3 regions of the Dactylosporangium sp. NPDC051484 genome follow, and region 3 is predicted to be linked to each of the others. Evidence: riboswitches for the same ligand, from Rfam matches in the RefSeq annotation. Region 3 holds a riboswitch; each other region holds the start of a gene.
What was found. A riboswitch is a leader RNA that binds a small molecule or an ion and turns the genes downstream of it on or off. The one in region 3 is predicted to bind cobalamin.
Positions count from the first base shown of each region.

Region 1: it holds a riboswitch for cobalamin, as region 3 does, so the genes downstream of both, AB0367_RS31820 (ABC transporter substrate-binding protein) here and AB0367_RS21150 (CbtB-domain containing protein) in region 3, are expected to answer to the same signal.
Region 2: it holds a riboswitch for cobalamin, as region 3 does, so the genes downstream of both, cobN (cobaltochelatase subunit CobN) here and AB0367_RS21150 (CbtB-domain containing protein) in region 3, are expected to answer to the same signal.

Region 1 covers NZ_JBFAZX010000029.1:46,999-57,403, reverse strand. Annotated here, with positions in the region: partial or broken gene AB0367_RS31830 (hypothetical protein) at 335-1,102, shown strand; gene AB0367_RS31825 (MFS transporter) at 1,467-2,702, opposite strand; cobalamin riboswitch at 2,937-3,118, shown strand; gene AB0367_RS31820 (ABC transporter substrate-binding protein) at 3,146-4,705, shown strand; gene nikB (nickel ABC transporter permease) at 4,714-5,667, shown strand; gene AB0367_RS31810 (dipeptide/oligopeptide/nickel ABC transporter permease/ATP-binding protein) at 5,664-7,319, shown strand; gene AB0367_RS31805 (ABC transporter ATP-binding protein) at 7,306-8,052, shown strand; gene AB0367_RS31800 (IucA/IucC family C-terminal-domain containing protein) at 8,049-8,780, shown strand; gene AB0367_RS31795 (SDR family oxidoreductase) at 8,881-9,651, shown strand; gene AB0367_RS31790 (LLM class flavin-dependent oxidoreductase) at 9,720-10,405, shown strand, end outside.
Region 2 covers NZ_JBFAZX010000003.1:194,794-205,198, forward strand. Annotated here, with positions in the region: gene AB0367_RS07215 (precorrin-2 C(20)-methyltransferase) at 1-996, opposite strand, end outside; gene AB0367_RS07220 (precorrin-8X methylmutase) at 993-1,634, opposite strand; gene AB0367_RS07225 (precorrin-3B synthase) at 1,631-2,764, opposite strand; cobalamin riboswitch at 2,843-2,969, shown strand; gene cobN (cobaltochelatase subunit CobN) at 3,030-6,611, shown strand; partial or broken gene AB0367_RS07235 (class I SAM-dependent methyltransferase) at 6,615-7,322, opposite strand; gene AB0367_RS07240 (TetR/AcrR family transcriptional regulator) at 7,385-7,843, shown strand; gene AB0367_RS07245 (hypothetical protein) at 8,042-8,866, shown strand; gene AB0367_RS07250 (histidinol-phosphatase HisJ family protein) at 9,146-9,982, opposite strand; gene AB0367_RS07255 (methyltransferase domain-containing protein) at 10,049-10,405, opposite strand, start outside.
Region 3 covers NZ_JBFAZX010000012.1:91,391-101,795, forward strand. Annotated here, with positions in the region: gene AB0367_RS21140 (DUF929 family protein) at 1-38, opposite strand, end outside; gene AB0367_RS21145 (cyclase family protein) at 249-1,073, shown strand; cobalamin riboswitch at 1,128-1,263, shown strand; gene AB0367_RS21150 (CbtB-domain containing protein) at 1,296-1,520, shown strand; gene AB0367_RS21155 (CbtA family protein) at 1,538-2,356, shown strand; gene AB0367_RS21160 (ferric iron reductase) at 2,343-2,984, opposite strand; gene AB0367_RS21165 (sigma-70 family RNA polymerase sigma factor) at 3,073-3,582, shown strand; gene AB0367_RS21170 (zf-HC2 domain-containing protein) at 3,579-4,244, shown strand; gene AB0367_RS21175 (AAA family ATPase) at 4,372-5,991, shown strand; gene AB0367_RS21180 (hypothetical protein) at 5,994-6,434, shown strand; gene AB0367_RS21185 (DUF2997 domain-containing protein) at 6,434-6,649, shown strand; gene AB0367_RS21190 (helix-hairpin-helix domain-containing protein) at 6,627-7,340, shown strand; partial or broken gene AB0367_RS21195 (4Fe-4S single cluster domain-containing protein) at 7,441-7,842, shown strand; gene AB0367_RS21200 (LUD domain-containing protein) at 8,032-8,649, opposite strand; gene AB0367_RS21205 (LutB/LldF family L-lactate oxidation iron-sulfur protein) at 8,642-10,093, opposite strand; gene AB0367_RS21210 ((Fe-S)-binding protein) at 10,090-10,405, opposite strand, start outside.

The DNA of each region.
Region 1 (10,405 bases), on a different contig from region 3:
GAGCCGGTGCCGCCCTCGCCGCCTCCGCCAGTCACGCTGCCTGACCAGGCACGACCTGGCCAGGCGCGACGTCCCGCGAGCAGCACCGTGGCAGACGACTGCGCTCCCGCGCCGCGCCAGGTGGGCGGCGACGGGCGGCCCGGTCCCGTCCCGAAGCGTCGTCGCGCGTCCACGCCACAGCTGCGCCGGCCCGCCGGCCCGGCAACGCACCGAATGATAGGCGGCAATATACGGCCCCCGGTGCAGCGCAGCCGCCTTTCGGCAATGCCGCGCACGGCCGATCGGCATTTCCGCCGAATGCTCCACAAGGCGAGAACAAGCAACCACTGTCCCCATGGACCACCGGCGCCAATTCCCGAATGTCTCGATGCACGGTAGCGGTGACGCGACCGCGACCTGTATCACCTTCCGCCTTGTCGAGGAGGCCACCGGCCGGTTGTTCAACGCTGCCGGTGTCGCAGAGCGGGTCGGCTGGCTCTGCGTAATCGTGCGGGACATGACCGGCCGGCTCCTCGATCGGCATTGGACGGCCGAAGCTCTGGCTGGGCATGCCTGCGGCGTGGACGTGGCGGGCGTTCGGCTGCCGTCCAACGGGTGGATAGCGCAGCGCCGGCTCGGCATGACCACGATCGCCCCGACCGGCATGGTCGTGTCGGACCGGGTCCGGCGGATCGCGGAGGAACACGCGGCATCGTCTTCGACACCCTCAACGGCCAACTCGACGTCGAAGCCCACGGCGGCCGCGCCCTGGCCGGCGTCATCTGGCGCAACCGAACTCTCGGCGGCCCAGCAAACGGTCCCTCATCGCCTACGACCACTGAATCTTCAAGGCATCAATCATCCAGATCGCCGGTTGCGTCGGGAGGTGGCCGAACTGCGGGCCGAGAAAGGAGATCCTGCGTTGGGCAGCCGCATATTTCGCCAGGGAGATGGATCGATGATCTGCCGGTGGCTGGCCAGTGAGGCGGACCGGCGGCGGCGTGTGGCCGCCGAGGACGCCTTGGCCGAGCGGATCGCCACGTTGCACGCGGCGTCCGGCGGCACCGATGGTTTCCCGCGTGTCGCCGTCGAGCTGCGCGAGCAGGGTGTGCGGGTCAAGCGCGAACGCGTCGAACGGATCATGCGTGAACGTGGGGTGGTCGGCCGGCACCAGCGGCGCCGCAAGCGCACCACGATCCCGGACCCGGCCGCCCCACCCGCGCCGGACCTGCTCGGCCCGCGACTTCACCGCCGGCGCGGTGCTCGGCGGGTGGGCCGCCTGCCAACGCCGCCAGTGATCACCGACCCCGGCTGCGGCGACCGCGCGGTCGACCCGACTGCGGCCACCCCACCGGCCGGGTCGGCCACCCCACCGCCCGGGTCGGCCACCCCACCGGCCGGGTCGGCCACCCCACCGGATGTGGTCGGCGACCCCACCGGATGTGGTCGGTTGTCCGTGACTCGTGTCGGCCGTGCGGGACCATCACTCAGGATGTCGCCGAAGCCGTGCGGACGGTTGTACTCAGTGTCGCCACGAGCGCGAGAAGTGTCAGCCATCCGGCCAGGACGATGGTCAGTGCCGGTGCTCCCAGCAGCGCGATCAAGGCGCCGCTGGCCATGGTGCCCATCGCTGCGCCTCCGGTGGTGAGCGTGTCGATCGCGCTGGTGACTCGGCCGCGCAGGGCGTCGGGGGTGACGGCGAGCCGATAGGAGTCGAGGGCGACCATGTAGACGGGCGAGACCACCGACTCCACGAACGCCACGACCAGCAGCAGCCACCACGTCCGCGCCACCGCGTAGAACGGAAAGGCCGTCGCCTCGACCCACAGCATCGTGACGGACAGGGCCCCGAGCGGAAACCGGCGGGTGAGCGCGGGTGCCAGCAGGCTGCCGAGCAGGGCGCCGGCGCCCGCGCCGGTGAACACCATGCCGACCTGGGTGGGGTTCGCGTCCAGTTGCCTGGCCAGCATGATGATCAGCAAGTAGCCGGCGCCGTACCGCAGGCTGTCTGCGGCATCGAGCAGCGCCAGCGTCCGGATCACCGGTCTGCGCCACAGCCAGGCCAGCCCGCGACCGATGTCGATCACGAGTGCGCGCGGCGAAGCCGGCGTCGTGGCCCGTGCCTGCTGGAAGTCGGCGCGGATGCCGCGTAAGGACACGGCCGACGCCAGGAACGAAGCGGCGTTGAACGCGAACGGGAGCATCCGGCTCACGGCGAAGGCGATGCCCGCCACGGAGCCGCCGACGATGCGAAGCGTGTTGGACATCGCCCCGGCCGCGCCCAGCGCGCCGGGTAGGTCGCGGTTGCTGACGATGTTCGGCAACGCCGAACTGTTCGCCGCCCCGAACATGGTGCTGAGCACGCCGTTCAGCACCGCGACGGCATAGAGCTGCGGCATGCCGAGCATGCCGAACGCCGCGGCTACGGCAATGGTGGCGGTCAGCACGCCACGCCCGATCTCGCACCAGATCATCGTGGCCTTGCGATCCCAGCGGTCGGCCAGCGCGCCCGCCAGCAGTCCGAAGACGAGGTAGACCACGGTTTGCAGGCCGAGCAGGACACCCGCCTGCGTCGAGGACCCGGTCAGCGTGATGACCAGCAGAGGCAGCGCGAGGAACTGCAGCGAGTCGCCCAGCTGTGAGACCAGTCGTCCTCCCAGCAGCAGCCGGAAGTCGTGCTGACGCCACAGGGATCGAGGCGGCGTCGACGTGAGGTTGTCCATGGGGGATCCGTGTCGAAGCCTGACGGCTAGACGTCACTGGGCGAGAACATGAGCCAAGACCGTACGGGGCGACGCGACCGGCGGCAACACGAATTCCATCCACAGGTGTCAGGATGACGTGCCGGTCCTGCTGGCGGGAGCCGGCAAGGGTGCGGCGGTGGGGGCCATAACCTGCCGGGCGCAGGCAAGTGTGGCATGCCTCATTCGGATCTTGTCGGTGCGGTTGGCCTCTGCGTAGTCTGCCGGAGTCGTGGTGCTCGGGAAGTCCGGTGGAACGCCGGCGCGGCCCTCGCCACTGTGATCGGGAGTCTCCGGCATCCACCCTTGTGGGGTCACTGGGCAGTTCTGCCTGGGAAGGCCGGCCGGGGACGCACCTCCCGTCAGCCAGGAGACCGGCCACGGCACGCACGTGTACACCCTGTCCACGAGGTGCTGGAAGGCTGATGTTCCGCATGCTGTCCATTTTCCGGGCGGCGGCGCTGGTCGCCGTGCTGTCCCTTGCGCTCGCCGGTTGCGGCAGCGCCAATCCGGTCGCGACGTCCGACGAGCCCGCCGCCGAACAGACGTTGAAGTTCCTGACGGTCAACATGCCGAGGTCGCTCGATCCGGTCCACATCGACGCGCAGCGGATCCTCGAGAACGGCCTGGCCGAGTCCCTGGTCGTGCAGAACGACGACGCCACCCTGCGGCCAGGTCTGGCCACGTCATGGCGAACCGTCGAGCCCACCGTGTGGGAGTTCACACTCCACAGTGGTCTGAGGTTCTGGAGCGGGGCGCCGGTCGACGCCGCCGCGGTCAAGGCGTCCCTGGAGCGGCACAAGGCGAAGAACCCGCGCGCCAAGTCGATCCTCGGCGCGATGGAGTTCGCCGCGGCCGACGCCACCACACTGCGGATCACGACGAAGACTCCCGACCCCGGGCTGGCGTTCCGGCTCACCACGTACGGCATTCACAATGCCGCTGAGGCGGACCGGCGCGGCGACGAGTTCAACCGCGACCCCGACCTGACCGGGTTCATGAAGCCGGTCCAGTTCGTGCCGGGGGAGACGCTGGTCGCCGAGGCGAACCCGGACTACTGGGGCAAGCCCGAAGGCGGCATCAAGCTCAAGCGAATCGAGGCGCGGCTCGGCTCCGACCCGCAGGCCCGGATGCTCGCGCTGCGCTCCGGTGACGCCGACGCCGAGTTCAACGTCGAGATCGATCAGCGCCTGCAGTACGAGAAGTCCGGCACGAAATTCAGCGTGTACTCGCCGGCGCCGACCACCCGCAACATCTGGCTGAACACGACGAAGGTCCCCGCGTTGCGGGACAAGGCGGTCCGGCAGGCCCTCGATCTCGCGGCAGACCGCAAGGAACTGGTGGACGGGCTCAACCACGGCTACGCCAAGGCGGCGACCGGGCACTTTCCCGCCGGGCTGCCCTACGCCGTGGACTCCGGCACGACCACCGACGCCGCCAAGGCCGCGGCGATCCTCGACGCCGCCGGCTGGTCGCCCGGCCCGGACGGGGTACGGGCGAAGGACGGCACCCGGCTGCACTTCAAGATCCTGACGTACACCGTGTTCCAGCCCCTGGCGATCGCCTTGCAGAGCCAGTGGAAGAAGGTCGGTATCTCCACCGAGCTGGCCCCGGTCGAGACCACCGCCTCCAACCAGATGATGCTCGACGGCAACTTCGAGATCGCCACGTACTGCTCGTGCGGCTCGGCCACCGGCGACATCGCCGGACAGCTGCGCTCGTTCTACCGCACCGGCGTCGTGTCCAACTACGGCGGCTACAGCAACCCGCAGGCCGACGCGCTCATCGACCAGCTCGGCACCGAGTTCGACCCGGCGAAGCAGGCCGAACTGGCCAAGCAGGCGCAGCGAATCCTGCTCGACGATGTCGCGCTGGTCTACCTGTACGCCTCGACGCAGTGGGGTGCGGCCTACGCGCCCCGGGTGCGCGGCGTGGAGCCGAACCTGTCGCGGCGGATCCTGCCTGGCATGTGGCTGGCGCGGTAACCGGCCCGATGCTTCGCTACGTCGCCGTGCGGCTTGCCGCGACGGTGCCGGTACTGCTGGGCATCTCGATCGTGGTGTTCACGATGATCCGGCTCATCCCCGGTGACCCGAGCCACGCGATCCTGCTGTCCATGGTGGAGCCCGGCGCCGACATCAGCCGCCTGCAGGAGGACCTCGCCACGCTGCGCCGTGACCTCGGCCTGGACGAGCCGTACCCGGTGCAGTACGTGGGCTGGCTGACCAGCATCCTCACCGGGAACCTCGGTACGTCGCTGCGCAGCGGCGCCCCGGTCCTCGACGAGCTGTGGATGCGGCTGCCGGCGACGCTCGAACTGGCCGGTGCCGCACTCGTCGTCATGGTCGTGGTGGCGGTACCGGCCGGGATCGCCGGGGCGGTGTGGCACGGCCGGGTCGCCGACCGTGTCGCCCGCCTGGTGACCCTGCTGGGTGTGTCGGTACCGGGATTCCTGCTCGGGCTGCTGCTCATGTACGGGTTCTCCGTCGGCCTCGGCTGGTTCCCGACGTACGGGCGGGGCACACCGGCGCACCTGGTCCTGCCGGCCGTCACACTGGGCCTCGGCCTGGCCGCCGGGGTGTCCCGGTTACTGCGGGCGAGCCTGCTCGACGCGCTGTCCCAGCCGTACGTGGCGACCGCCGAGGCCAAAGGGCTGCACTGGCGGGTGATCGTGCTGCGGCACGCGCTGCGCAACGCGCTGCTGCCGGTGTGCACCAACGCCGGACTCATCGTGTCAGGCCTGCTCGGCGGCGCCGTGGTGGTGGAGACCGTGTTCTCGTGGCCGGGTGTCGGCCGGTACGTCGTGGACTCCATCACCGGGCGTGACTACCCGGTCATCCAGGCGTTCGCCATCGCCATGGCCCTGGCGTACGTCCTGATCAACCTCGCCGTCGACCTCGGCTACCGGCTGATCGACCCTCGGGTGCGGGTGGAGGGAGCTGGATGAGGACGCTGCACCGACTGCTCGCGATCCCGCGCCGGGACCGGCTCGCCGGTGTCCTGCTGGTCGTCCTCGCGGTCGTGGTGGCGGCGGTCGCGGCCGCACCGTGGCTGACCGGCGCCGACCCGACGGCCGTGAACTACCTCGACGCGACGCTGCCACCGTCGGCCGCGCACCCGTTCGGCACCGACAACTTCGGGCGCGACCTGCTTGCCCGCGTGCTGTACGGCGGGCGGGCCTCCCTGGCCACAGCCGCCGTCACCGTGGCGGTCACGGTGGTGGCCGGCACGCTCGCCGGCGCGGCGGCCGGCTACCTCGGCGGCTGGTTCGACCTGGTGGTCACCCGGGTGATCGACGTACTGCTCGCCTTCCCCAGGCTGGTTCTCGCGATCGCGGTCGCCGCGCTGCTCGACGCCGGTCTCGCCGGCCTGCTGCTCGCGGTGAGCGTCGTGTCGTGGCCCGGCTACGCGCGCGTGGTACGCGGCTACGCGCTGCAGCTGCGCGACGAGCCGTACGTCGCCGCCGCCAGGACAGCCGGCAGTCCACAGTGGAGGATCGTCGGCACGCACGTGCTCGGCGGGCTCGCCGGGCCGGTGTGCATCCTCGCCATGGTGGACGTCGGCGAGGTCATCATCGCCGTCGCCGGGCTGTCGTTCCTCGGCCTCGGGGTGCGCCCTCCGCAGCCGGAGTGGGGCGCCATGCTCAACGAGGCGCGTGGGTTCGTGCAGGACGCGCCGTGGATGTTCCTCGCGCCTGGCGCGGCGATCGTGCTCGTTGTCGTGGCGGTCACCTACCTCGGCGACGCGGTCCGCGACGCGCTCGAACCGCGAAACCCACGCCTGTCGCCGCGCGGCGCCCGCCGCGGCCGTGCTCCCCGCGTCGTCACGCTCGCGCCGGACGCGGCCGTCCTCGCCCGCCTCGACCGGCTCAGCGTGCGGGCCGGCGATGTCCGCATCCTTGACGGTGTGACGCTCGAACTGCGGGCGGGGGAGTGCCTCGGGCTCGTCGGTGAGAGCGGGTCCGGCAAGTCCACCCTGGCCGCGGCGCTGCTCGGCCTGCTCCGCCCGCCGATGTCGGTCACCGGCTCGCTGGAACTGCTCGGTGCGCCCACGGACGGCTGGCGCGACACCGACTGGCGGCAGGTCCGCGGCCGGCACGTCAGTCTCGTCACGCAAGACCCGCTCACCGCGCTCAACCCCGTCCTCACGATCGGCAGGCAGCTCACCGAGACCGTCCGCGCCCATGCCAGCGTCTCCAGGGCCGAGGCCAGGCGACGCGCCCTGGCCGCGCTGGATCTCGTTCGCCTGGATCGCGACCTCATGCGGGCGTATCCGCACCAGCTCTCCGGGGGCATGCGGCAGCGGGTCTGCATCGCGATCGCGATCATCAACCGGCCGCGGCTGCTCATCTGCGACGAACCCACCACCGCCCTCGACGTCAGCACCCAGGCGCGGATCCTCGACGAGCTGGCCACGCTGCGGCGCACGCTCGGCATTTCCATGCTGTTCATCTCCCACGACCTGCGGCTGGTCTCGCAGGTCGCCGATCGGGTCGCGATCCTGCACGACGGCCGGCTGGCCGAGCAGGGACCGACCGAAGAGGTGTTCGCCGCGCCCGCTCACCCTTATACCAGGAAGCTGATCGATGCTGCGCGTTGACGGTCTGTCCAAAGTGTACGGTCGCAGGACGGCGCTCGACGATGTCACGTTCGGCATCGCCCCCGGCGAGACCGTCGGCCTCGTCGGTGCCTCGGGTGCCGGCAAGAGCACCATCGGCCGTTGCGTCCTGGGCCAGGAACGGCCCACATCCGGCGGCGTCTCCTGGAACGACCTGCCGATCCGCCGCTCACTGTGGCGCACCGGCCGGGAGCGCCGGTGGCGCCGCGACGTCCAACTCGTCCCGCAGGATCCCCGAGCCGCGCTCGATCCCAGGTGGACCGTCGGGCGCAGCGTCGCCGAGCCCGCGCGGAACTTCCCCGGCAGCCGGTCCGTCCTGGAGACGTTCGAACTCGTCGGACTCGATCCCGCGCTGCGGCACCGTTATCCGCACGAGCTGAGCACCGGCCAGTGCCAGCGTGCCTGCATCGCCCGGGCGCTGACGCCCCGGCCGAAGCTGCTCGTGCTCGACGAGCCGCTCTCGGCGCTGGACCTGCCGGTGCAGGCGCAGATCCGCGACCTGCTCGCCGAGCTGCATCGGGCCGACGGGCTCAGTTACCTGTTCATCTCCCACGACCTCGTCGCGGTCGCCGCGCTCTGCGCCCGGGTCATCGTCCTCGAGCGCGGCCGGATCGTCGAGGAGGCGGCGACGGCCGACCTGCTCACCGCACCCACCCATCCACACAGCAAGGCGTTGGTCGCCGACACACCCGTTCTCAGGTACGGTCCGGCATGAACCGCCCGCCACTCGGCGCCCGCTTCATCGCCCCGCGCGGCCTGCCCGAGACAGATGGCTGGCATCCCGCGAGCGCGTTGTTCGGGCCCCACCTGACGCAGTTCGTCGCCGAGCATCGCCGGGCCCGGCATACCGAACACACCGTCGCCGCGGCGTCGCTGCTGTTCTGCCAGTACGTGAACCAGGTCACCGGGCCGGTCCTCGCCCGGTACTGGCTGGACGGCCGAGGCATCGACGCGGCCGCCGCCAACACGTGGGTTCACCTGACAGGTGGCCGTCTCACCGACGCCGCGTTCACCACCGCGCCCGCACAGGACCGGCCAGGCGCGGATGACACCCTCGCCTGGCTGATGCGGCGGATGGTCGAGGACAACCTCGCCCACGCGGTCGACGCCTGGCACCGCATCACCAGGGTCGGCCGCCGCACGCTCTGGGGCAACGTGGCCAGCGGGATCGCCACGGCGATGCGTGCCATCTCCTGGACCCAGCCGGACCCGGCCCGGTTCGTCGCCGAGACCGAGTCGCTGCTGGAGCACCACCCCGCCACCAGAGGGCTGTGCTGTGTGAACAGCCTGCCGGTCGGCGGGCACCGCTGGCAGACACACCACCGCAACAGCTGCTGCTTGATGTTCAAGACGGGCGACGGCGGCTTCTGCGCCACCTGTCCCGTCGTGCCCGCGCCGGACCGGGTGGCGCGCGTGCGCCGCATGATCGACGAGACACCATGACCGGGACCTTCACGCCGTGATGGCATGGACCGGCAGGGGATGGGTGGACGTAACTCTACTAAGCAGATAGGCTTAGTCGGACATCAATCGAGGAGGTCGGGTGTCCGCACCGCGCAAGGCGGTGGTGGTGACGGCAGCCGCCAGCGGCATCGGCCGCGCGGCCGCGGAGCTGTTCGCGGCCCGTGGATTCGGTGTCGTGGCCGTCGACAGTGATCCGGTGCGGCTGGCCGGACTGTCCGGCGTGGACGGTGTCGTCACACTGCTCGGCGACGTGGCGCGGGAGCGGGCCAACCAGGAGATGGTGGCCCTGGCGCTGAGCCGGTTCGGGCGGCTCGACGTCGCGGTGCTCAACGCCGGCGCCGGTGGTGCGCCGCCGCTGGAGGACGAGGGTGCGATCGCGGCGCTCGACGCGATTCACGCCGTCAACGTGCGTGGTGCGGCACTCGGCATCCGGGCGGCGGCTCCCGCTCTGCGTGCGGCCGGTGGCGGTGCCGTGGTCGTGACCGCATCGATCGCCGCGCTGCGCGGCGATCCGCGCACGTGGGCGTACAACACCACCAAGGCCGCCGCCGTCAACCTCGTGCGGTCGGCGGCGCTGGACTACGCCCACCAGGGCATCCGCATCAACGCGATCGCGCCGGGCCTCACGCTGACCGCCCGGACCGCCGCGGTGCGCGAGGACCCCGTCCTCGCTGGCGACCTGACCCGGCGCATCCCGCTGGGGCGCTGGGCCGAGCCGCGGGAGCAGGCGGAGGTCATCTGGTTCCTGGCCTCGCCGGCGGCGTCGTACATCACCGGCGAGGTCCTGGTCAGCGATGGCGGCCTCAGCGCCAGCAACGGCTTGTTCTTCCCGCCGGTCGCCGACCCGTGACGATGATCGTGGCCATCGGCGGCACGTAGGGAAGCCGTGCGTGCCGAGCGCAGAAAGGCGTTTCGCTCATGTCCCTTGTACTCGCCGTTGAGATCGACGGGGAGGGCGCCCATCCCGCCGCCTGGCGGCGCGCCGCCCACCCGCCCTCGGAACTGCTCAGCCCGCGCCGGGTCCGTCACGTCGCCGAGATCGCCGAGCGGGCCGGGTTCACGCTCGTCACGATCGACGACGACCTGCTGCCGCCCGGCGGCGGGGGAGGGGCCGGCCGCATCGGCGCCGTGGAGCGGGCGGCCTTCATCGCCGCCTCGACCAGCGTGCTGTCGGTGGCCCCGGTGGTGTCCACGACGTACACCGAGCCGTTCCACGTCTCCTCGCAGCTGGCGTCGGTCGATCACATCGCCGCGGGCCGGGCCGGCTGGGTCGTCGCGGCGAGCCCGCAGCCCGAGGCGGCCGCGGCGTGGGGGCGCCCGGCCGCCGATCCCGGGCAGGAGGCCCTGGACTCGGTACGCGTCGTGCGTGCCCTGTGGGACTCCTGGGAGGACGACGCCGTCATCCGCGACGTCGCCACGAGCCGCTACCTCGACCGGGATCGGCTGCACTACATCGACTACGCCGCCGCCGGGTACACGGTGAAGGGTCCCGCCATCGTGCCCCGCCCGCCGCAGGGGCAGCTCGTCGTGCTGGCCCCGCACGGGCTCGTCCCCGACGCCGAGGTCGACATCGCGCTCGTCGGTGGTGCGGACCTCGATGCCGT
Region 2 (10,405 bases), on a different contig from region 3:
GACCACCGCGACCCGGCGCCCCTCCTTGGCCAGCGCCAGCGCGAACTCGGCGCGCTCGGCCTCGACGCGGTTGTCGGAGGCGTGCCGGCGCTGCCGCGGATTGTCCGGGACCCGCGCCAGGTAGGGGCCGTAGCCGACGAGATCCTCGGCGGCGGCGAGCGCGGCCTGCGCCTCCGGGGTGAGCCAGTCGCGGCCGGCGGGCCCCAGGCCGACCACCACGACCTCGCCCTGAGCCGGCGCGGGGGCGGCCTCGGCCAGCGCGGCCGCGGTCTCCTCGTGGACGCGGGAGGGCAGCAGGGCCAGGGAGAAGTACGGCACCGTCGCCGGGTCGACCTCGGCCAGCGGGGCGGTGCGCTCGTCGGCGGTGGTGGCGCGCTCGACGTACCAGGCGTCGCCGAGCCGGCCGGCGCGCTCGAGCGCCTCGCGGACCCGGCCGAACGTGCGGCCCAGCTTCAGCACCGCGGCGGAGTCGGTGGCGGCCAGGCGCTCGGCGAGCTCGTCGGTGGGCAGCGTGCCGGGCAGCACGGTGAGGACCTCGTCACGCTCGACGAGGGGCCGGCCCAGCGCGGCCGACGCGCCGGAAACGGACGTCACGCCGGGGACGACCTCGGTGGGGTACCGTCGGCAGAGCCGCTTGTGCATGTGCATGTACGACCCGTAGAAGAGCGGGTCGCCCTCGCACAGCACCACCACGTCGCGGCCGGCGTCGAGGTGCGCGGCGAGGCGGGCCGCCCACGCGTCGTAGTGCTCCTCGATCACGCCGCGGTAGTCGGGCGTGTCCTCGGTCGTCACCGGGTAGACGAGGGCCTCCTCGATCTGGTCCGCGCGCAGGTAGGGCGCGGCGATCGAGCGGGCGATGCTGCGCCCGTGGCGGGCGCTGTGGTACGCGACGACCGGCGCGGCGGCGATGAGCCGGGCGGCCTTGACCGTCACGAGCTCCGGGTCGCCGGGACCCAGACCGATACCGAAGAGCCTGCCGCTGTCCACCGTGGTCATTCCTTCTCGTCCGCGATCGCGTTGACGGCGGCGGCCGTCATCGCGCTGCCGCCCCGGCGGCCGTGCACCACCAGGTGTTCCAGCCCGGAGCCGGCCAGGGCCGCCTTCGACTCGGCGGCGCCGATGAACCCGACCGGGATGCCCAGCACCGCGGCCGGGGTGCCCGCACCCTCGCCGATCAGTTCGAGCAGCCGGAACAGGGCGGTGGGCGCGTTGCCGATGGCGACGACGGCGCCGTCGATGCGGCCCCGCCAGAGTTCGAGGGCCGCCGCGCTGCGCGTGGTGCCGAGCCGCTGCGCCAGCTCCGGTACGGCCGGATCGCGCAGCGTGCACACCACGTCGTTGTCGCGGGGCAGCCGCGCGCGGGTCACGCCGGACGCGACCATCTCGGCGTCGCACAGGATCGGTGCCCCGCCCCGCAGCGCCGCGCGCGCGGCCACGACGACGCCGGGGGAGTAGCCGACGTCGGCGGGCAGGTCGACCATGCCGCAGGCGTGGATCATGCGGACCGTCACCTGCGCCACGTCGGCGGGCAGCGCGGACAGGTCGGCCTCGGCCCGGATCGTGGCGAACGAGCGCCGGTAGATCTCGGCGCCGTCGCGGACGTACTCCGCCGTCAGGTCACTGTGCTGCGTCATACGACCGCGCTCCGGTACCCGCCGGGCGTCGCCAGCATCTCCACGTGCCTTCCTCTCGGCGCGCCGCAGCGCCGTTCGCAGCCGACCCAGTGCACCGGCACCGCGCCGGGCTCCCGCACGCCGGCGGCGGCCACGGCGGCCCGTGCGTCCGAGCGGACGTCGGCGAGCGCCTTGGCACAGCCCGGCCGCCCGGCGCACGCCGTGACCCCGGCCCACGGCGAGGCGGGGTCGGCGGTGAGCCCGGTGGCGGCCAGTCCGGCAACGGTCGGGTCAGCTTCTTCCATCGGTACCGCGGGAACGACGACGGTCCGCCAGGGCGTGACGATCATCTCGTTCGCCGCGCCCGCGAGCGCCGCCGACTGGGCGCCCGTGAGTAGCCCGAGCGGCGCGACCACGACCACGGCGGCGCCCCCGCCGGGCTGGGCGATCAGCCCCGGTTTAACGGCATTCGCACGGTTGGTCCCGTCGGCCGTGACCGCGGCGCCCAGCCGGGCCGCGACCCGCGCCGGGCCGTCCTCGAGCTCCGCGAGCCGCCAGGCCCGGGAGCCCTGCGCGGCCCGCTCCGCCAGGAAGGCCAGGGCGGCCCGGACCAGCAGCTGCGCCCCACCGGAGGCGCTGGTCGGGGTGCCGCCCAGGACCAGCCGCGAGCCGTGCAGCCCCACGTCGCCGAGCAGTGGGGTCACGTCGCCGCGGCCGTCGTCGATCGTGGCCAGGAACCGGCCCGGCAGCCCGGCCAGCTCCGGCGTGGCGCACAGCCGCGCGTCGAACTCGCGCACGACCGGCCGCACGTCCAGCTCGCCGCGCCCGTCGAGGCCGCTCAGCGGGCTGGCGATGATGTTGCGCACTCGTTCGTGCGTCGCCGAGGGCAGCAGGCCGGCGTCGGTCAGCCGGGCTCCGAGCTCGTGCTCCGTGCCGGGCCGCAGCGCCCTGACCTGCACGTTGCCGCGCGAGGTGAGCTCCAGCGCCGGGTCTCCCAGCTCGGCGGCGGCCGCGCGCAGCACCTCCAGCTGCGCGGCGGTGAGCCGCCCGCCGGGCAGGCGGATGCGCGCGAGCCCGCCGTCGGCGGCCTCGTGCACCTGCACGGCGCCCGGGCACCTGTCGGGGGCGTCACGTTCGCTGGCAGCCTGCACGCGCCGGATACTACCTGCGCTTGACGCGGCGCAGGCTCGTCGCGCAGAGTTGGGCCTGCTGTACAACGGCGACGTGTGGAGGAACCCGGTGTGAATCCGGGGCGGTCCCGCCACTGTGACCGGGGAGCAAGCCTCCAGCGACGAAGGCCACCGGATATGTCCGGGAAGGCCTGGGGCGAGCGCCGATCCGGGAGTCAGGAGACTCTCCGCCGCCGGACCCAATCCCGACCGACTTGGGGCGCGGACCCCGAGGGAGGACCCCGGCGTGATCCTGCTGCTGTCGACGTCCGACACCGACCTGCTCAGCGCCCGTGCCAGTGGCGCGGACTACCGGCTGGCCAACCCCGCCCGGACCACGGTCGAGGACCTGCCCGGTCTCGCCGCCGGCGCCGAACTCGTCGTCGTGCGCTTCCTCGGCGCGTACCGCGACTGGCAGGACGGCCTCGACACGCTCCTGGCCACCGGCCTGCCCGTGGTGATCCTCGGCGGCGAGCAGGCCCCCGACGCCGAGCTGATGAGCCACTCCACGGTGCCGGCCGGCCTCGCCGCGCAGGCCCACGCCTACCTCGCCTTCGGCGGCCCGGCCAACCTCGCCGAGCTGCACCGGTTCCTCTGCGACACCGTCCTGCTGACCGGCCACGGCTTCGCCGCGCCGGTGGAGACCCCGGCCTGGGGTGTGCTGGAGCGCTCGGGCCGTCCAACTCCAGCCGGCGGCCCCGAGCCGGACGGCCCGACGGTCGCGGTCGTCTACTACCGCGCGCACCACGTGGCCGGAAACACCGCGTTCGTCGAGCGCCTCTGCGAGGCGATCGAGGCCGAGGGCGCCCGCGCGTTGCCGGTCTTCGCCGCCTCGCTGCGCACCGCCCCGCCAGAACTGCTCGACACGCTGCGGCGGGCCGACGCGCTGGTGGTGACCGTGCTCGCGGCCGGCGGCACCCGCCCGGCCGACGCCCAGGCCGGCGGCGAGGACGAGGCGTGGGACGTCGGCGCGCTCGCCGCCCTCGACGTGCCGATCCTGCAGGGCCTGTGCCTGACCAGCAGCCGCGACGGCTGGGATGCCAACGACGACGGGCTCTCGCCGCTGGACACCGCGACCCAGGTGGCGATCCCCGAGTTCGACGGGCGGCTCATCACGGTGCCGTTCTCGTTCAAGGAGATCGACGAGGACGGCCTCACCGTCTACGTCGCGGACCCCGAGCGCGCCGGCCGCGTCGCCGGGATCGCCGTCGCGCACGCCCGCCTGCGCGGCCTGGCCGCCGCGGACAAGCGCGTCGTGATCATGCTCAGCGCGTATCCGACGAAGCACTCGCGCATCGGCAACGCCGTCGGGCTGGACACGCCGGCCAGCGTCGTGCGGCTGCTCGAGGCGATGGCGCGGCAGGGGTACGACCTGGGGGAGGGCTTCCCCGCCGACGGCGACGCGCTCATCCACGAGCTCATCGCCGCGGGCGGCCAGGACGTCAACTGGCTGACCGAGGAGCAGCTGCGGGGCAATCCGGTGCGCATCTCCGCCGAGCGGTATGCCGCCTGGTTCGCCACCCTCCCCGAGGACCTGCGCGCCGGGATCGAGCGGCACTGGGGCCCGGCCCCCGGCGAGCTGTTCGTCGACCCTGCCACCGGCGACATCGTCCTGGCCGCCCTGCGCCGCGGCAACGTCGTCGTCATGGTCCAGCCGCCGCGCGGCTTCGGCGAGAACCCGGTCGCCATCTACCACGACCCCGACCTGCCGCCGAGCCACCACTACCTGGCCGCGTACCGCTGGCTCGCGGACTCGTCCGAGGCCGGTTTCGCGGCGCACGCCGTCGTGCACGTCGGCAAGCACGGCAACCTCGAGTGGCTGCCGGGCAAGACCGTCGGCATGTCCGCCGCGTGCGGCGCCGACGCGGCGCTGGGCAACCTGCCGCTGATCTACCCGTTCCTGGTCAACGACCCGGGCGAGGGCACCCAGGCCAAGCGCCGCGCGCACGCCACGCTCGTGGACCACCTGGTGCCGCCGATGGCCCGCGCCGACACCTACGGCGACATCGCCCGCCTGGAGCAGCTGCTCGACGAGCACGCCACGATCGCCGCGCTCGACCCGGCGAAGCTCCCCGCGATCCGGGCCCAGATCTGGACGCTGATCCAGGCCGCCCGCCTCGACCACGACCTCGGCCTGGCCGACCGGCCGCACGACGCCGAGTTCGACGACTTCCTGCTGCACGTCGACGGCTGGCTGTGCGAGGTCAAGGACGTGCAGATCCGCGACGGCCTGCACGTGCTGGGCCAGGCGCCGACCGGCGAGGCGCGGGTCGACCTGGTGCTGGCGATGCTGCGCGCCCGGCAGATGTGGGGCGGCCAGGTCGCCGCGCTGCCCGGCCTGCGCGAGGCGCTCGGCCTGTCCGAGTCCTCGACGGACCGCACGGCGGTCGACGCGGCCGAGGCGCGGGCGCGGGAGCTGGTCGCCGCGATGGAGGCCCGCAATTGGGATGTATCCGAGGTATCGGATGTTTCGGATAATCCGGAAGTGGTGCGAGTGCTGCGCTTCGCCGCCGAGGAGATCGTGCCGCGGCTGGCGCGCACCACCGACGAGCTGACGATGGTGCTGCACGCGCTCGACGGCGGATACGTGCCGGCCGGCCCGAGCGGATCGCCGCTGCGCGGTCTGATCAACGTGCTGCCGACCGGTCGCAACTTCTACTCCGTCGACCCGAAGGCGGTGCCGAGCCGGCTGGCGTGGGAGACGGGCCAGGCGATGGCGGAATCGCTGCTCTCGCGGTACAGGACGGATCACGGCGAATGGCCGAAGTCCGTCGGCCTGTCCATGTGGGGCACCAGCGCCATGCGCACCGCGGGTGATGACATCGCCGAGGCGCTCGCGCTGCTGGGCGTCCGCCCGGTCTGGGACGACGCGTCCCGTCGCGTCACCCGCCTCGACCTCATCGACCTCGCCGAGCTGGGCCGCCCGCGCATTGACGTGACCATGCGCATCAGCGGCTTCTTCCGCGACGCCTTCCCGCACGTGGTGGCGCTGCTCGACGACGCGGTCCGGCTCGCCGCCAGCGCCGAGGAGTCCGCCGAGGACAACTACGTGCGTGCGCACGTGCACGCCGATCTGGCCGGGCACGGCGACGAGCGGCGCGCCACGCTGCGCGTCTTCGGCTCCAAGCCCGGTGCGTACGGCGCGGGCATCCTCCCGCTCATCGACAGCCGCAACTGGCGCGACGACCGGGACCTCGCCGAGGTCTACGCCGTGTGGGGCGGCTACGCATACGGTCGCGGCGTCGACGGCGTCGAGGCGCGCGCCGACATGGAGGGCGCGTACCGCAGGATCAGCGTCGCGGTGAAGAACACCGACACCCGCGAGCACGACATCGCCGACTCCGACGACTACTTCCAGTACCACGGCGGCATGGTCGCCACGGTCCGCGCCCTGACCGGCCGGGCGCCCGCCGCCTACGTCGGCGACAGCACCAACCCCGACGCCGTGCGCACCCGCACGCTGAGCGAGGAGACCGCCCGGGTCTTCCGGGCCCGCGTGGTCAACCCCCGCTGGCTGGCCGCGATGCGCCGGCACGGCTACAAGGGCGCCTTCGAACTCGCCGCGACGGTCGACTACCTCTTCGGCTTCGACGCCACCGCCGGCGTCGTGGCCGACTGGATGTACGAGAAGCTGGCCGAGTCCTACGTCTTCGACCCGGACAACCACAAGTTCCTCACCGAGTCCAACCCGTGGGCGCTGCACGGCATCGCCGAGCGCCTGCTGGAGGCGGCCGACCGCGGCATGTGGGAGCACCCGGAGCCGGCCACGCTGGACGGCCTGCGCGAGGTCTACCTGCAGACCGAGGGCGACCTGGAGGACGACGCCTGACGGTCAGGTCCGCGCGGCGGTGACGGCGACGGTGGTGTACCGCATGGTGAAGGTGCCGCCCGCCGCGTCGACGACGGCGCCGAAGCCCGCGAGGATCTCGGCCAGCGTGTCCGGCGGCAGGCGGCTCGCGACGCCGGAGGTCGGCACCTGGTCGAGCCACTCGTCGCGGGTGTACTCGCGCTCCCACGGCAAGCGCCAGTCCTCCGGCTCGCCGAACGCGCCACTGGCCCGGATCGCCTCCGCCGGCCTGGCGGCGAGCTTCGCGTAGTCGTCCCCGCCGAACGACCAGCGGTGCATCATCGGCAGGTCGGGCACGACCCGGCGGCAGACCGCGGCGAAGCCCTCGGCCAGGTCGGGCGGGGGCTCGGACGCGTTCCAGAACAGCGCCAGCCGGCCGCCGGGCCGCAGCACCGCCGCCGCCTTCGCCGCGCCCGCGACCGGGTCCACCCAGTGCCAGGCCTGGCCGGCGACGAGGGCGTCGAACGTGCGGCCGGCCGGCTCCCAGGCCTCGATGGTGGCCACCTCGACGTCGAGCCCGCGCCGGCGGGCCTCCTCGGCCATGCGCGGATCGGGGTCGATGCCGAGCACCTCGCAGCCGGCCGCCTGGAACCGGCGCGCGACGATCCCGGTGCCGCAGCCGACGTCGAGGATGCTGCGGCCGGGGCTCGCGGCGGCGATCCGCTCGATGAGGGCATCCGGGTAGCTCGGCCGGGCCCGGTCGTAGCGCTCCGCGTCCGCCCCGAAGGACTCCGCTACCGTTCGGAGGCGATGGGGTGCTGCACCGGCACTTCGAGGACTTCGACGCCTTCCTGGCGCAGTTCGTGCTCGATCGCGTCGACCGGATGGACGCCCAGGCCGTCGCCCTGCGTGGTGCGGCCGGCACCGGCACCGTCGCGGACAACATCAGCGGCGCGCTCGCCGCGGTGTTCGGCTCGGTCGCCGTGGCGATCGTCGCCCTCGTCACGTTTCGCGACGAGCTGCGTGCGCGGCTGCGCGAGACCTGGCCGGCCGGCGTTCCGGTGCTCACCGAGGCCGCCGTCATGTTCGGCGTGTACCTCGCCGCGGAGCGCGACCTGGGTCGCGTCGCCGCGGACGCCGACGTCAACACGCTCGGCGCCATGCTGGTCGGCTCGGGCCACCTGCTCTACGCCGACCGCGCCGGCACGCCCCCGACCCCCGACGCCGTGCGCCGAGTCGTCACCACCGTCCTGGCCGGCGCCCCGCGGGCGTGAGCTGACGGAAAATTTGGACCGGGCGCCCCGGACTACGGCCGCGGCACCTCATTGCCCGAATCATCGGGTACGCGGCGATTTATCAATCACCTGTGCGCAATGACCTGAACACCTTAGGCAACATTCGCATCTTGAGTAACAGCAAAGGCTCCTCCCGCACTTCTTTGCAGTCCGTTGCATCCATTCGGAGGATCCTTCGTGTTAGTTCGTCGCCTTGTCCTAGCTACCGTCCCGGCCGTCGCGGCCGTGCTGCTGTTTGCCGGCACCGCGGCCGCGGCGGTCAAAGTGCCGTTAAAGTCGTCCCACCGCAACACCACGGCCGCGGCCTTCAAGAAAGATTGCGACCACATTCCGAACAAGGACCGTGGCGCCGGGAAGGACGGCTTCGTGTTCGTCCTGCCCGGGAACGACGCCGATTTCGTCACCCTGGACCTGAAGTTCCGCGACACCGGCGGCAACACCGTCCCGATCACCATCTCGAATACGCCCGGCGCCTACCCTTACGGCATCATCACCGACAAGGGCTCCAGCAAGGCCTACATCGTCGTGCCGTACGGCTGGAGGCTGCTGGACGGCGAGGCCTGGGTGGACAACAACAACACGAAGGCCAAGGACTTCAACGTCAGCCACACCTGCCAGGGCGGTCCCGCCGCCAGCCCCTCGCCGTCGAAGTCGCCGTCGGCCTCGCCCTCGGCGTCGATCTCGCCCTCGACCTCGGCGTCGGCGTCCACCTCGCCGTCCACCTCGGAAAGCCCCTCGGAAAGCCCGTCGGCCAGTCTTTCACCGAGTGTGTCGGCCACCCCGGAGGCCAGCACTGACCCCTCGCAGACCCCGGTCCCGTCCGTCAGCCCCTCCACGCCGGGTGGTGGCCTGCCGGTGACCGGTGTCGCGGTGGGCGGCACGGCGCTGGCCGGTGCCGCGCTCGTCGCCGGCGGCATCGCACTGCTCGCCATCCGTCGGCGCCGGGCACAGCTCGCGTTCGTCGCGGACCCGGACGCCAACCCGTCTGGCAACGGAAAGTAATCGCCTGACAGCCCACGGACAATTGGGCTGATCTGCTCCACGCTCCGCTCGCGCGGTGTCGTCCCGGCCTCGGGACGGCACCGCGCGTTGTTTGACCCGCAATCGTGCGCGCGGGCCTGCGGGTCGTGTCGCGGCCCGGGTCCAGGGTGGCGCACAGATGGCACCCCGTGCGGTCGGGTGTAAGTGGCCCGCTGCCGAGGTCGGTGGCCTTTGCGCCTGCCGCTCACCCGGGTCCGCTGCCGGACCGGCGGACCATCGCGCGGTAGGCGGCCCGCCCGGTCAGCGGATCCAGTGGTCGTAGGGGTGCCGGCCCGGGCGGAACCCGGCGGACTCGGCCAGGGAGGCGGCCTCGGCGAAACCGGCTGCCACCATGTCCGGGCGGTGGGCGTCGCTGCCGAAGCTCACCGCCGTGCCACCCGCCTGGCGCCACCAGCGCAGCAGGGCCGGCTCCAGGGTCCGGCGCGTGTTGACCTCCAGGGCGCGCCCGGTGCCGGACAGGACGCGCAGCACCTCGCGGACCTCGTCCTCGAAGTCGGCGAGGCGGAACTCGTAGCCGGCGGGGAGGTAGCGCACCGGGTAGTCGAGGTGCGTCAGCGTCGAGAAGTCGCCGCACGCCTCGATCATGCGGATCGTCTCGGCGAAGTAGTCGCGCAGGACCTCGGGGACCCCGCGCAGCGCGTATTCGTCCTCGACCAGGCGGTGCCGGCCGTCGACGCTGAGCGAGTGCAGCGAGCCGATGACGCGCTCGAAGGGGGCGCTGGTGAGCAGCGCCGCGGTCTGCTCGGCGAACCAGTGCGGCTCGCCGAGCTCGACGCCGGTGATGATCTTCAGGGACGGGTACTTCGCGCGGCACCGGTCGACCGCCTCCAGGTATCCGGCCACGTCCAGCGGCGGCGGGGCCAGGTGCGTGGGGTCGGCGAGGTGGCGGGCGAAACGCTCCGGCAGCAGCGCCGCGTCGACGGTCCAGGACACGAAGTCGGTGTGCTCGGTGAACGCGATCGCCGGCAGGCCGAGCTCTACCGCCCGGGCGCACGAGCCGTCCATGTCCCCGTTAGCTGTGTCCCACGAGAACTGGGTGTGGGTGTGCAGGTCGGCGGGCAGCTGGTCTCGGCTCACGGCGAGCATCGTGTCACGCCGGGGCGACCGGGCCCGCCTCGGGCACCTCGTCCATCGGGGTCACCATCAGGCCACGGCCGGACGGGCCGTCGGACGGGCCAGGATCTCGCCGTGCAGGATGGACAGCCATCCGTCACCGTCGGCGGCCCAGCGCCGCCAGCCGTCGGCGAGGCGGTCGAGCTCCTCCTGCGGTACACCGGCATCCAGAGCCTGCCGGGCCATCGCCGAGGTGCGCACGCGGTCCGCCCACATGCCGCCCCACCAGGCGCGGTCCTCGTCGTCGGCGAAGCACCAGGTGCTCGACGTGGCGGTGACCTCGGTGAAGCCGGCCTCGCGGGCCCAGGCCAGCAGCCGCCGCCCGGCGTCGGGCTCGCCGCCGTTGGCGCGGGCCATCCGCTGGTACAGCGCCATCCAGTCGTCCAG
Region 3 (10,405 bases):
CGCGCGTATTCACGCGAGTCGCGTTGTCGTTTGGACACGCGGCCACCTTCCGGATCCGTCGGTCTTCCCTTAGTCGCACGCGGCACGGCGAAGGTTCCCCGATCTCGCGAAAGATCACCCGCCGGCGCGATCGTAGGCGAGCGGGCGCGCGCCGGGCCGGGCCGAAGGTCCCGGACGGGTGGCGCCGAAGGCCCTACAGTCGGCAGCGACATCGTCGTGCACGGATGCGAAGGGACGATTCGAGAACTATGCAGAGAAGACACCTGCTGGCGGCGGCCGGCGGAGCCGTCGCCGGCGCCGCCGGGCTCGCCGGGACCGCCTCGGCGGCCCCCGCCGGTGGCGCCGCGCTGCGGCCCGGCAAGACCCGCCTGATCAGCCTGTCGCACGTCAACGACCCGGCGAAGACGAACATCTACCCCGGCGACCCCGAGTTCACGCTGGAGACCATCGCCACGATCGAGAACGAGGGGTACTACCTGCAGTACGTCCGGGAGGGCGAGGCGACCGGCACGCACTGGGGCGCGCCCGGCCACTTCAACGCCGGCGAGCCGCTCGCCGACGAGCTCGACCCCAACGACCTGTTCCTGCCGGCGGTGAAGATCGACGTGCGGGACAAGTGCGCGCGCAACGCCGACTACGCGCTGACCGTCAACGACGTGAAGCAGTGGGAGCGCTGCCACGGCCGCATCCCCGACGAGTCCATGATCATCATGTGGACCGGCTGGGAGTACAAGTGGGGCACCCCGGCCTTCCCGAACCTCGACGCCGACGGCGTGCTGCACCAGCCCGGCTTCGCGCCGGAGACCGTGCAGTGGTTCATCGACACCGGCCGGATCGGCCACAACGGCGGCACCGGGATCGACACGTTCGGCCCCGACCTGGGCACCGACCCGGAGTACCGCGCCTCGCTGCTGGTGTACCGGCGGCACCGGGTCAGCCTGGAGATTCTCGCCGGGCTCGCGCGGTTCCCGGCGACGGGCGGGTCGGTGCTCTGCGGCGGGTTCATCAACCACAAGGGGTCGGGGTCCACGGCCCTCATCTTCGGAGTGATCCCGCCGGGCGTGCGTGTGTGAAGTGTGTGTGAATGGCCACGGGCCGGTGCCTACGGGTGCCGGCCCGATTGACGTAAGGAGCGCCCGACTCTTAGTGTCTGACGTGTGACGGGGTGAGGGAAGCTGGTGCAAGTCCAGCACGGTCGCGCCACTGTGAGCCGCCTCTCGCGGTGAGTCAGGATACTCCGCCGCCACGACTCCCCATCCACACGAGGGACGCACGATCCCTGAAGGAGGCCACAGATGAGCTCCATCTCCAGTGCCGAGACGCCCCAGGCGACCACGACCCCGCTGGTCCTGCCGATCTCCCGCTCGCTGTTCTGGCTGGGCGGCACCGCGCTGCTCGCCCTGCTGGTCTACTACTTCGTGGGCATCGACCAGGGCGCGGTGTCGATCTTCGGCAGCGACACCCACCTGCACGAGTTCGTGCACGACGGCCGCCACTTCCTCGGCTTCCCCTGCCACTGAGCAGGCTCCCGCCCACAATGGAAAAGCGACTCATCCTGCGCGGCCTGCTGGCCGGCGCAGTCGGTGGCGTGCTCGCGTTCGTCTTCGCCCGCATCCTCGCCGAGCCCCTGATCCAGCAGGCCATCGATTACGAGGATGGCCGCTCGCACGCCCTGGGTGAGGGGCACGAGCACGAGATCTTCAGCCGCGCCATCCAGGAGAACGTCGGCATCGGCGCGGCACTGATCCTCTTCGGCGTCGCGATGGGCGCCCTGTTCGCCGTCGCGTATGCGATCTGCCTCGGCCGGGTCGGGCGCATCCGGGCCCGGCCGCTCGCCCTGCTGGTGGCCGCGGCGGCGTTCACCGGGGTCTTCCTGGTGCCGTTCCTGAAGTACCCCACGAATCCGCCGGCGGTCGGCAACGACGCCACGATCGGGCTGCGCAGCTCGCTGTACCTCGTGCTGACCGGCGCCTCCGTGGTGCTCATGATCCTGGCGACCTGGCTCGGCCGCCGGCTGCAGCCGCGTTTCGGCACGTGGAACGCGGCCCTGCTGGCCGTCGGCGCCTACGCGCTCGCGATCGGCATCCTGTTCGTGCTGCTGCCGAACCTCGGTGACCTGGACGCCAACAAGGAGCTGGGCCAGTCGACCGAGACGCCCCCGCCGCTGCTCGACAGTAGCGGGAAGATCATCTTCCCGGGCTTCCCGGCCGACCTGCTCTACGAGTTCCGCCTGTACGCGGCCGGCGCTCAATTGCTGATGTGGACCGCGATCGGGCTCGTCTTCGGCGCGTCCGCCGAACGCCTGCTGGAGCGGCCGCGGGTCGCGGAGCGCCCGGTGGCGGTCACGCCGGCCTGAGCACGCAGTCGCCGCACGTGCCGCCGCCGGGGATGCGGTAGTACAGGCAGCAACTACGACGGCGTAGCGACCTCTGCCCGGCGCTTGCTTGCCCGACGATCGCCATGCCGGCCAGTGGCGGCCTGCCCAGCAGGTCCGCCACTGCCGGCCACGCGCCCTCCGGCAGCTGCCCGGCCGCCCCGCCGAGCGCGGACGCGACGTTGCCCCACAGCACCCGCGGCGAGAGCCGGAACCGCGCCCGGAACACCTCCAGCAGCGGGGCCACCAGGCCGAGCACCGCCACGTCGAACAGGTCCGCGGCCGGGCGCGCCTCGACCGCCAGCGCGGCGACCGGCAGTGGCCCGCCAGGCACCGGCCGCCACCACAGGTCGGCCGGCGTCACCCCGCGGATCGTCCCGTGCAGGGACTCCGCCAGCAGCGGCGACACGAGCCGCGACGCGTACCCGAGGAACAGCACGGACGCGACCACGCGCTCCGGCACGGCGTCCTCGGCGAGCCCGTACATCGCGACCAGCCCCTGCCGCGACACCGCCACCCGCTCCGCCAGCACGCCGGGCTCCAGCAGCTCGGCGAACGGGCGCCAGCCGGCCCCGGCCTCGTGGTCCTCCCAGACGAAGTACGGGTTCACGCCCGTACCCTATCGGCTGCGGTTTGGTTGAACCCTGAACCGTCTCGTGGTGTAGACCCGTGTGGGGAGGCTGTCGAGAGGGGCTGTGGTGACGCGCGACGAGGAGCTCATGACCGCGCTGTACACCGAGCATTACGGTGTGTTGCTCGCCTTCGTCTCGCGGTACGAACGGGACCGCCACCGCGCCGAGGACCTCGTGCAGGACACGCTCCTGCGCGCGTGGCGGCACATCGAGCGCATCGACGTCACGCGGGACACGACCCGGGCGTACCTGCTCACCATCGCCCGCAACGTGGTCAGCAACGCGTGGCGGGCCGACCAGCGCCGTCCGAGGCTCGTCAGCGACCCCGACGCGGTCGCCGCCGTCGCCGACCCCGGCAACGTCGACGAGCTGGTCGAGGGCTGGCTCATCCGCGCCGCGCTCGAGCGCCTCTCCGCCGAGCACCGCGAGGTGATCAGGTCGGTCTACTACGACGGCCGCACCGTCGCCGACACCGCCAAACGGCTGGCGGTACCGGAGGGCACCGTCAAGTCGCGCGCGTACTACGCGGTCCGCGCGCTGCGTGTGGTGTTCGAGGAGATGGGAGTGCTTCGGTGAGCGCCGGGCACGAAGCGGTTCGCGGGCTGCTCGGGGCATACGTCCTCGGCGGCCTCGACGACGCCGAGGCGGCCACGCTCGACGCGCACCTCTCCACGTGCGCCGAGTGCCGGGCCGAGGTGGAGCGGCTGGCGACGGTACCGGAGCTGCTGCAACGCCTGCCGCCGGGCCCGGCGGCGCCGCTCGCGTCCCCCTCGCGCGCCGGCCTGGACGCCCTCCTGCGCCGGGCCCGCCCCCGCCGCCTCCCGGTCGTCGCGCTGGCCATCGCCTGCGTCGTGCTGGCCCTGGTCGCGCTCGTCCTGGCGGTGCGCCCCGTCCGCCCGCAGCGGCCGCAGGCCCTGGCGTCGGCGAGCGCCCCGGAGGGCACGGTGGTCCCGATCGTGGCTGCGGAGGGCAGCGGCCTGTCTGGCCGGGCGACCCTGGTCCCGCGCCAGTGGGGCGTGTCGGTGTTGCTGGAGTTGGCCGGCCTGCCGGGCGAGGGCCCCTTCGTGATGCGCGTCCTGGACCGCGGCGGCCAGGCCGAACAGGCGGCGTGCTGGGGCCGCACGAAGACCGCCCAGGCCCGGGTCACCGGAGCGAGCTCGATCCAGCTGGCCAACGTCGACTCGGTCACGGTCTCCGACTACGACGGCAGCCTGCTGGGCTCCGCCCGCCTCACGTAGACCTTTCGGGTTCGCGGCCGGTGGCGCCTTTCCGACAGGGCTGGCGGCAATCAGCGGACTCATTTGACCTTGGTGTCGCCGTAGGGTCTGCGCAGGGCCCCGCCGCCGGTAAGGAGAGGACAACCCAGTGACCGGTTTCCGCCACGACCTGGCGCAGCTGTTGAAGGCCAGGTTCCCGGTCCTGTACGTCGAGTCGTACGAGGAGCACCGGGTGCTCTCGGAGCTCGCCGCGGTCGCCTCCGACGCGGCGCTGGTGCGCACCCCGCGGCCGGTCTGGACCTGGTCGGCGACGAGCGGGCTGCTGCAGCCCGACGGGGTGGCCCAGCAGTACACCACCGAGCCCGACAACGCCCTGGAGGCCGTGCTGCGCATCCAGCAGCCGGGTCTGTTCGTCTTCCGCGACCTGCACAACTCGCTCGGCGGGGACGTGCCGGTGCTGCCGGCCGTGGTGCGCCGGCTGCGCGACATCGCCGCGGCCTTCAAGGCCGGGGCCGCGCCGCGCACGCTCGTCATCGTCGCGCCGGTCCTGCGGATCCCGACCGACCTGGAGAAGGACGTCACGATCGTCGACTTCCCGCTGCCCAGCGAGGCGGAGATCCGCGGGGTGCTGGAGGGGATGATCGCGAGCAACGCCGCCGGCGGGCGGATCCGCATCGACCTCGACATGATCGGCCGCGAGAAGTTCGCCAAGGCCGCGGCCGGGCTCACACTGAACGAGGCGGAGAACGCGTTCGCCCGGGCGATGGTCAACGATGGCGTGCTCAACCTGAATGACCTGGACGTGGTGCACGAGGAGAAGCGGCAGGCGGTCCGCAAGGCCGGCGTGCTCGAGTACGTCGACGCGAACGTGCGGCTGGACCAGGTCGGCGGGCTGGAGAACCTCAAGCGCTGGCTCGCCAAGCGGGACAACTCGTGGCTGGCCGCGGCCGCCGAGTACGGGCTGCCCGCGCCGAAGGGCGTGCTCATCACGGGTGTGCCGGGCTGCGGCAAGTCGCTGACCGCCAAGGCCGTCGCGGCCGCGTGGGGGCTGCCGCTGCTGCGGCTGGACATCGGGCGCGTCTTCTCCGGACTGATCGGCTCCAGCGAGCAGAACATGCGCGCCGCGCTGCGCACCGCCGAGGCGAGCGCGCCGTGCGTGCTGTGGGTGGACGAGATCGAGAAGGGCTTCGCCACCAGCGCGAGCAACGACGGCGGTACCACGAACCGGGTCTTCGGCACGTTCCTGACCTGGATGCAGGAGAAGACCGGGTCGGTGTTCGTCATCGCCACCGCCAACGACATCGAGCGGCTGCCGCCCGAGCTGCTGCGCAAGGGCCGCTTCGACGAGATCTTCTTCGTCGACCTGCCCAGCCGCGCTGAGCGGGCCTCCATCTGGGAGGTGCACCTGCGGCGGCGGCTGGCGCGGCCCGCGGTACAGGGCCATCTGCACCTCGACGAGCCGCTGCTGCGCGAGGTGTGCACTCTGTCGGCGGGGTATTCCGGCGCCGAGATCGAGCAGGCCGTCGTCGCCGCCCTGTTCGACGCGTTCTCCGAGCGCCGCCCGCTGCGCCGCGAGGACCTGTTGCGCGCCGTCGCCGCGATGGTGCCGCTCAGCGTGACGCAGGCAGAGAAGCTCGACGCGATCCGGCTCTGGGCCAAGACCCGCGCGGTCGCCGCGACCGCCGCCGAGGACTGGGACGCCGGCGAGGAGCCGCCCACCGCGCCGATGCCGGCGTTCGGCGGACCCGGCCGGACGATCGAGGTTTGACGATGAGCGTGTCCCTGTTGCTGATACCGCTGGCGATCGCCGCCGCTGCGGCCCGCGCGGGCCTGGCCAAGGGCGCCGGCACGAGCGTGTACACCGTCGAGACCCGGATGCGCGACGCCGGGCTGCTCGCGGCCGCCCTGCGCGACACCCGGGCGGTCGTCACGCCCGACGGCGCTGACCTCGTCGCGGACTGGGCGGGCGTGCGGGCCCGCTTCAGCCGCGACGAGCGGCAGATCTGGTCCGCGCACTTCACCGGCGACGTCGACGAGCCGCGGGCGGTGGAGATCGTGCGTGCCCTCGACGCCGCCTACGGGCGGCAGGTGCAGGGGGCGGTGCTTGCCCGGCTGACCGAGCGCGCCCCGGCCGCGGGCCTGCGGCTGGAGTCACGCTCGGTCACCCCGGACGCCGCAGTGCGGCTCGTCTTCGCGGTGGAGCGGGCCTGATGAAGCGGATCGTCGTCACCGTGGCCGCCGACGGTACCGTCTCCGCCGAGACTCTCGGGATCAAGGGCTCGAAGTGCCTCGACTACATCGCGGTGCTGGAGGACCTGCTCGCGGCGCAGACCGTCAACAGCGAGTACACCTCCGACTACACTGCCGCCACGAACACCGTCTCCGTCAGGCAGGAGCAGCACGATGGCCTTCAACCCGGGGAGTAATCCGACGAGCTTCGGCTGGCGGCTGCGCAACAGCTGGTGGGTCCTGCTCACGATCCTCGGGCTGGGCTGCCTGAGCGGAAGCGGCTTCCTCTACGTCGGCATCACCGCTCGCCGCCCCGCGTGGTGGATCACCGGCGTGGCCTACTTCGTCCTGGCCTGGTCCGGTCTCGTCGCCATCAACCGGCTGCCGCAGGAGTCGGGGGTGAGCTCGGCGATCGCCGTCGGGTACTTCCTGCTGTGGTTCGCGAGCATCGTCCACGCGCTGATCCTCAACGGCTCCTGGCTGCGCTGGCGCGCCGCGAACCGCCCGTGGTTCGAGCAGCGACCGGCCGCCGCGCCGGCGACCGCCCTCGCTCCACCGCCGGTCCTCTCCCCGCCGCCGGTCATTGCCCCGCCGCCAGTTCAAGCCGCGCCGCCGGTCCTCTCCCCGCCGGTCGCCGTGGTCGAGGTGAACTCCGCGACCGCGGCGCAGCTGGCCGAGGCGGGGCGGTTCGACCTGGCGCGCGCCGAGCGGGCGGTCGCGGACCGGGAGGCGCGCGGCGGGTTCCAGAGCGTGGACGAGTTCGCCGCGGCGGCCGGGCTCGCGCCGCACGAGTTCGCCCGGATGCGCGCGTTCCTGACCTGCACGCCGCGCCCGCGGGCGCCCCAGTCCCAGCCTCAGCCGGGCGGCGGTCGTGTCCTCGACTTCTGAGCGGACCTTTGAGCTGGCTTCTGAGCTGGCTTCTGAGCGCCTGCCGCGCCCGCCGGTCGATCCCGGCGCGCTGAGCCTGGGCCGGTTCGTCGAGCGCACGGTGGCCGAGGGCCCGGGGGAGCGGACCGCGCTGTGGGTGCAGGGCTGCACGATCCGGTGTACGGGCTGCTTCAACCCGCACCTGTGGGCGTTCCGCGGCGGCTCGCAGGTGCCGACCGACGAGGTCGTCGCGCGCGTGCTGGCCGCGGGCACCGAGGGCCTGACCCTGCTCGGCGGCGAGCCGTTCGACCACGCCGCGCCCCTGGCCGTGGTGGCCGCCGCCGCTCGCGCGGCCGGCATGTCGGTGATGACGTTCTCGGGGTACACCACGGGTCAGCTGAACCGGGCCGTCCACGGCGGGCGGGACGACGTGGCCGCGCTGCTGGACGCGACGGACCTGCTCATCGCCGGGCCGTACGTCGCCGCGCTCGTCGACCGGGACCGCCCCTGGGCCGGCTCGACGAACCAGGAGTTCGTCCGGCGCGGGGACCGCTTCCCGGGCCTGCTGGCCGCTGCCGCCTCGACCCCGGACCGCCTGGAGGTCACCGTGGCGGCCGACGGCGTGCTGTCGGTGAACGGCTGGGCCGACGACGAGACGCTGGACGCGCTGCTGCACGACCTGGGCCGGCCGATGAGCCGGCGAATCGGCCGGCTATCCGACCAGGAAGACCACCAGCGTGCGTGGCCCGTGGACGCCCTCGACCCGGTCCAGCTCGATGTCACTGGTCGCCGACGGGCCGCTGATCAGGGTCAGCGGCCGGGTCGGGGTGAGCCGGGCGAGGAGGTCGGGGACGCTCTGCACGACCTGGTCGGCACGGACCACGCAGTAGTGCCGGTCCGGCACTAGGGTGATGGCGCGGCGGCCCTGGTCCGGGGAGCCGTCCAGGGCGATCGTGCCGGTCTCGGCGACCGCCGCGGCGCAGCCGGTGACGACGCCGGCGAAGCCGTCGAGGGCGGCGGCGTCCAGGGTGCCGTCGTCCACGGTCGCGCCGGGCACCGCGAAGGACAGCCCGGGCGGCACGATGAGCGGGGAGATGCCGTCGAGGGCCTTGGCCAGGTCGGCGGCGAGCCCGTCGGCCGTCGTGTGCACCACGGTCGCCTTGTAGTCGAGCAGACGGTCGGCGAGCAGTTCGAGGTCGCCGGGCGCCGAGACGTCGGCCCGGCGGTAGTCGCGGGGTACGTCCGGTGCGGAGGCGTTGGATCCCAGCGCCGTGCGGATGCGGGCCAGGACCACCGAGCGGACATCCACATCTGCGGAAAGCTCAGCCATTGCGGGACCGCCACCATTCGCGGAAGGTCTGGGCCGGGGGCCGGGGCAGGTCGCGGCTGGCCGTCCAGGCCGACAGCGGCGGCGGCAGGGCGGCGATCCGGTCGCGGCGGCGGCCCAGCAGCCGGCCGAGCCGCATGAGCCGCTCGCCACCGCGGAACCGGCCGGGGTCGGCCATCACCCAGGAGGCGGCGGCCATCGAGATCGCCTCGGCCGAGGGGCCGTGCTCCTCGACGTGCCGGGCGCGCAGGTGGACCAGCAGCGACGGGATGTCGATGCGCACCGGACAGGCGTCGAAGCAGGCGCCGCAGAGGCTGGAGGCGTAGGGCAGCGAGGCGTTCTCCTCGACCCCGGTCAGCTGCGGGCTGAGCACGGCGCCGATCGGGCCCGGGTACACCGAGCCGTAGGCGTGTCCGCCGGTGCGCTCGTAGACGGGGCATACGTTGAGGCAGGCGCTGCACCGGATGCAGTGCAGCGCGGAGCGGCCGATCTCGTCGGCGAGGACCGCAGTGCGGCCGTTGTCGAGCAGGACCAGGTGGAACTCCTGGGGGCCGTCGCCCGGCGTGACGCCGGTCCACAGCGACGTGTACGGGTTCATCCGCTCGCCGGTGGAGGAGCGCGGCAGCAGCTGCAGGAACACCTCCAGGTCGGTCCACGTGGGCACGACCTTCTCGATGCCCATCACGGTGATCAAGGTCTGCGGCAGGGTCAGGCACATCCGGCCGTTGCCCTCGGACTCGACGACCGCGAGGGTGCCGGTCTCGGCGACGGCGAAGTTGGCGCCGGAGACGGCGACCCGCGCGGACAGGAACTTCCGGCGCAGGTGCTCGCGGGCGGCCATGGCCAGCTGCCGTGGCTCATCGGTCAGGTCGGCCGGCACCGAGGGCATCTCGCGCAGGAAGATGTCGCGGATCTCGGTGCGGTTGCGGTGGATCGCCGGCACGAGGATGTGTGACGGGCGGTCGTGGCCGAGCTGGACGATGAGCTCGGCGAGGTCGGTCTCCCACGCCGCGATGCCCTCGGCCTCAAGGGCCTCGTTGAGCCCGATCTCCTGGGTCGCCATCGATTTGATCTTGACGACCTCGTCGGCGCCGGTCCGGCGGATCAGGTCGGCGACGATCCGGTTGGCCTCGACCGCGTCGCGGGCCCAGTGCACGGTGCCGCCGCGCGCCGTGACCTGCTCCTCCAGCTGGACGAGCAGTGTGTCGAGGCGGGCCATGGTGGCGGCCTTCAGCGCCTCGCCGGCCAGCCGCAGCTGCTCCCAGTCCGGTACTTCGTCGACGACCGCGGCCCGCTTGGCGCGGATGGTCCGGGTGGCGTGGCCGAGGTTGCGCCGCAGCTGCTCGTTGGCCAGCGCCGTGCGCGCCGCCGCCGGGAACGGCTCGTCGCCGCGCAGCTGCCCGACCCCGCGCGGGGCCACCACCGGCATGCCCAGAAAGGTGCTCATGTCGCCGCCAGGATTTCCGCCAGGTGTACCGGACGCGTCTCTACCGGCAGCCGTGACAGTCCGCCGCCGATGTGCATCAGGCAGGACGAGTCACCCGCGCAGACCGCGGACGCGTTGACCGACAGCACGTTGCGCAGCTTGTCGGCGAGCATCGCCGCCGAGGTGTCAGCGTTCTTCAGCGCGAACGTGCCGCCGAAGCCGCAGCACTGCTCCGCGTCGGGCAGCTCGACCAGGTCGATGCCACGCACCGCGCGTAGCAGCCGCAGCGGCCGGTCGCCGACGCGCAGCATGCGCAGCGAGTGGCAGGTCGGG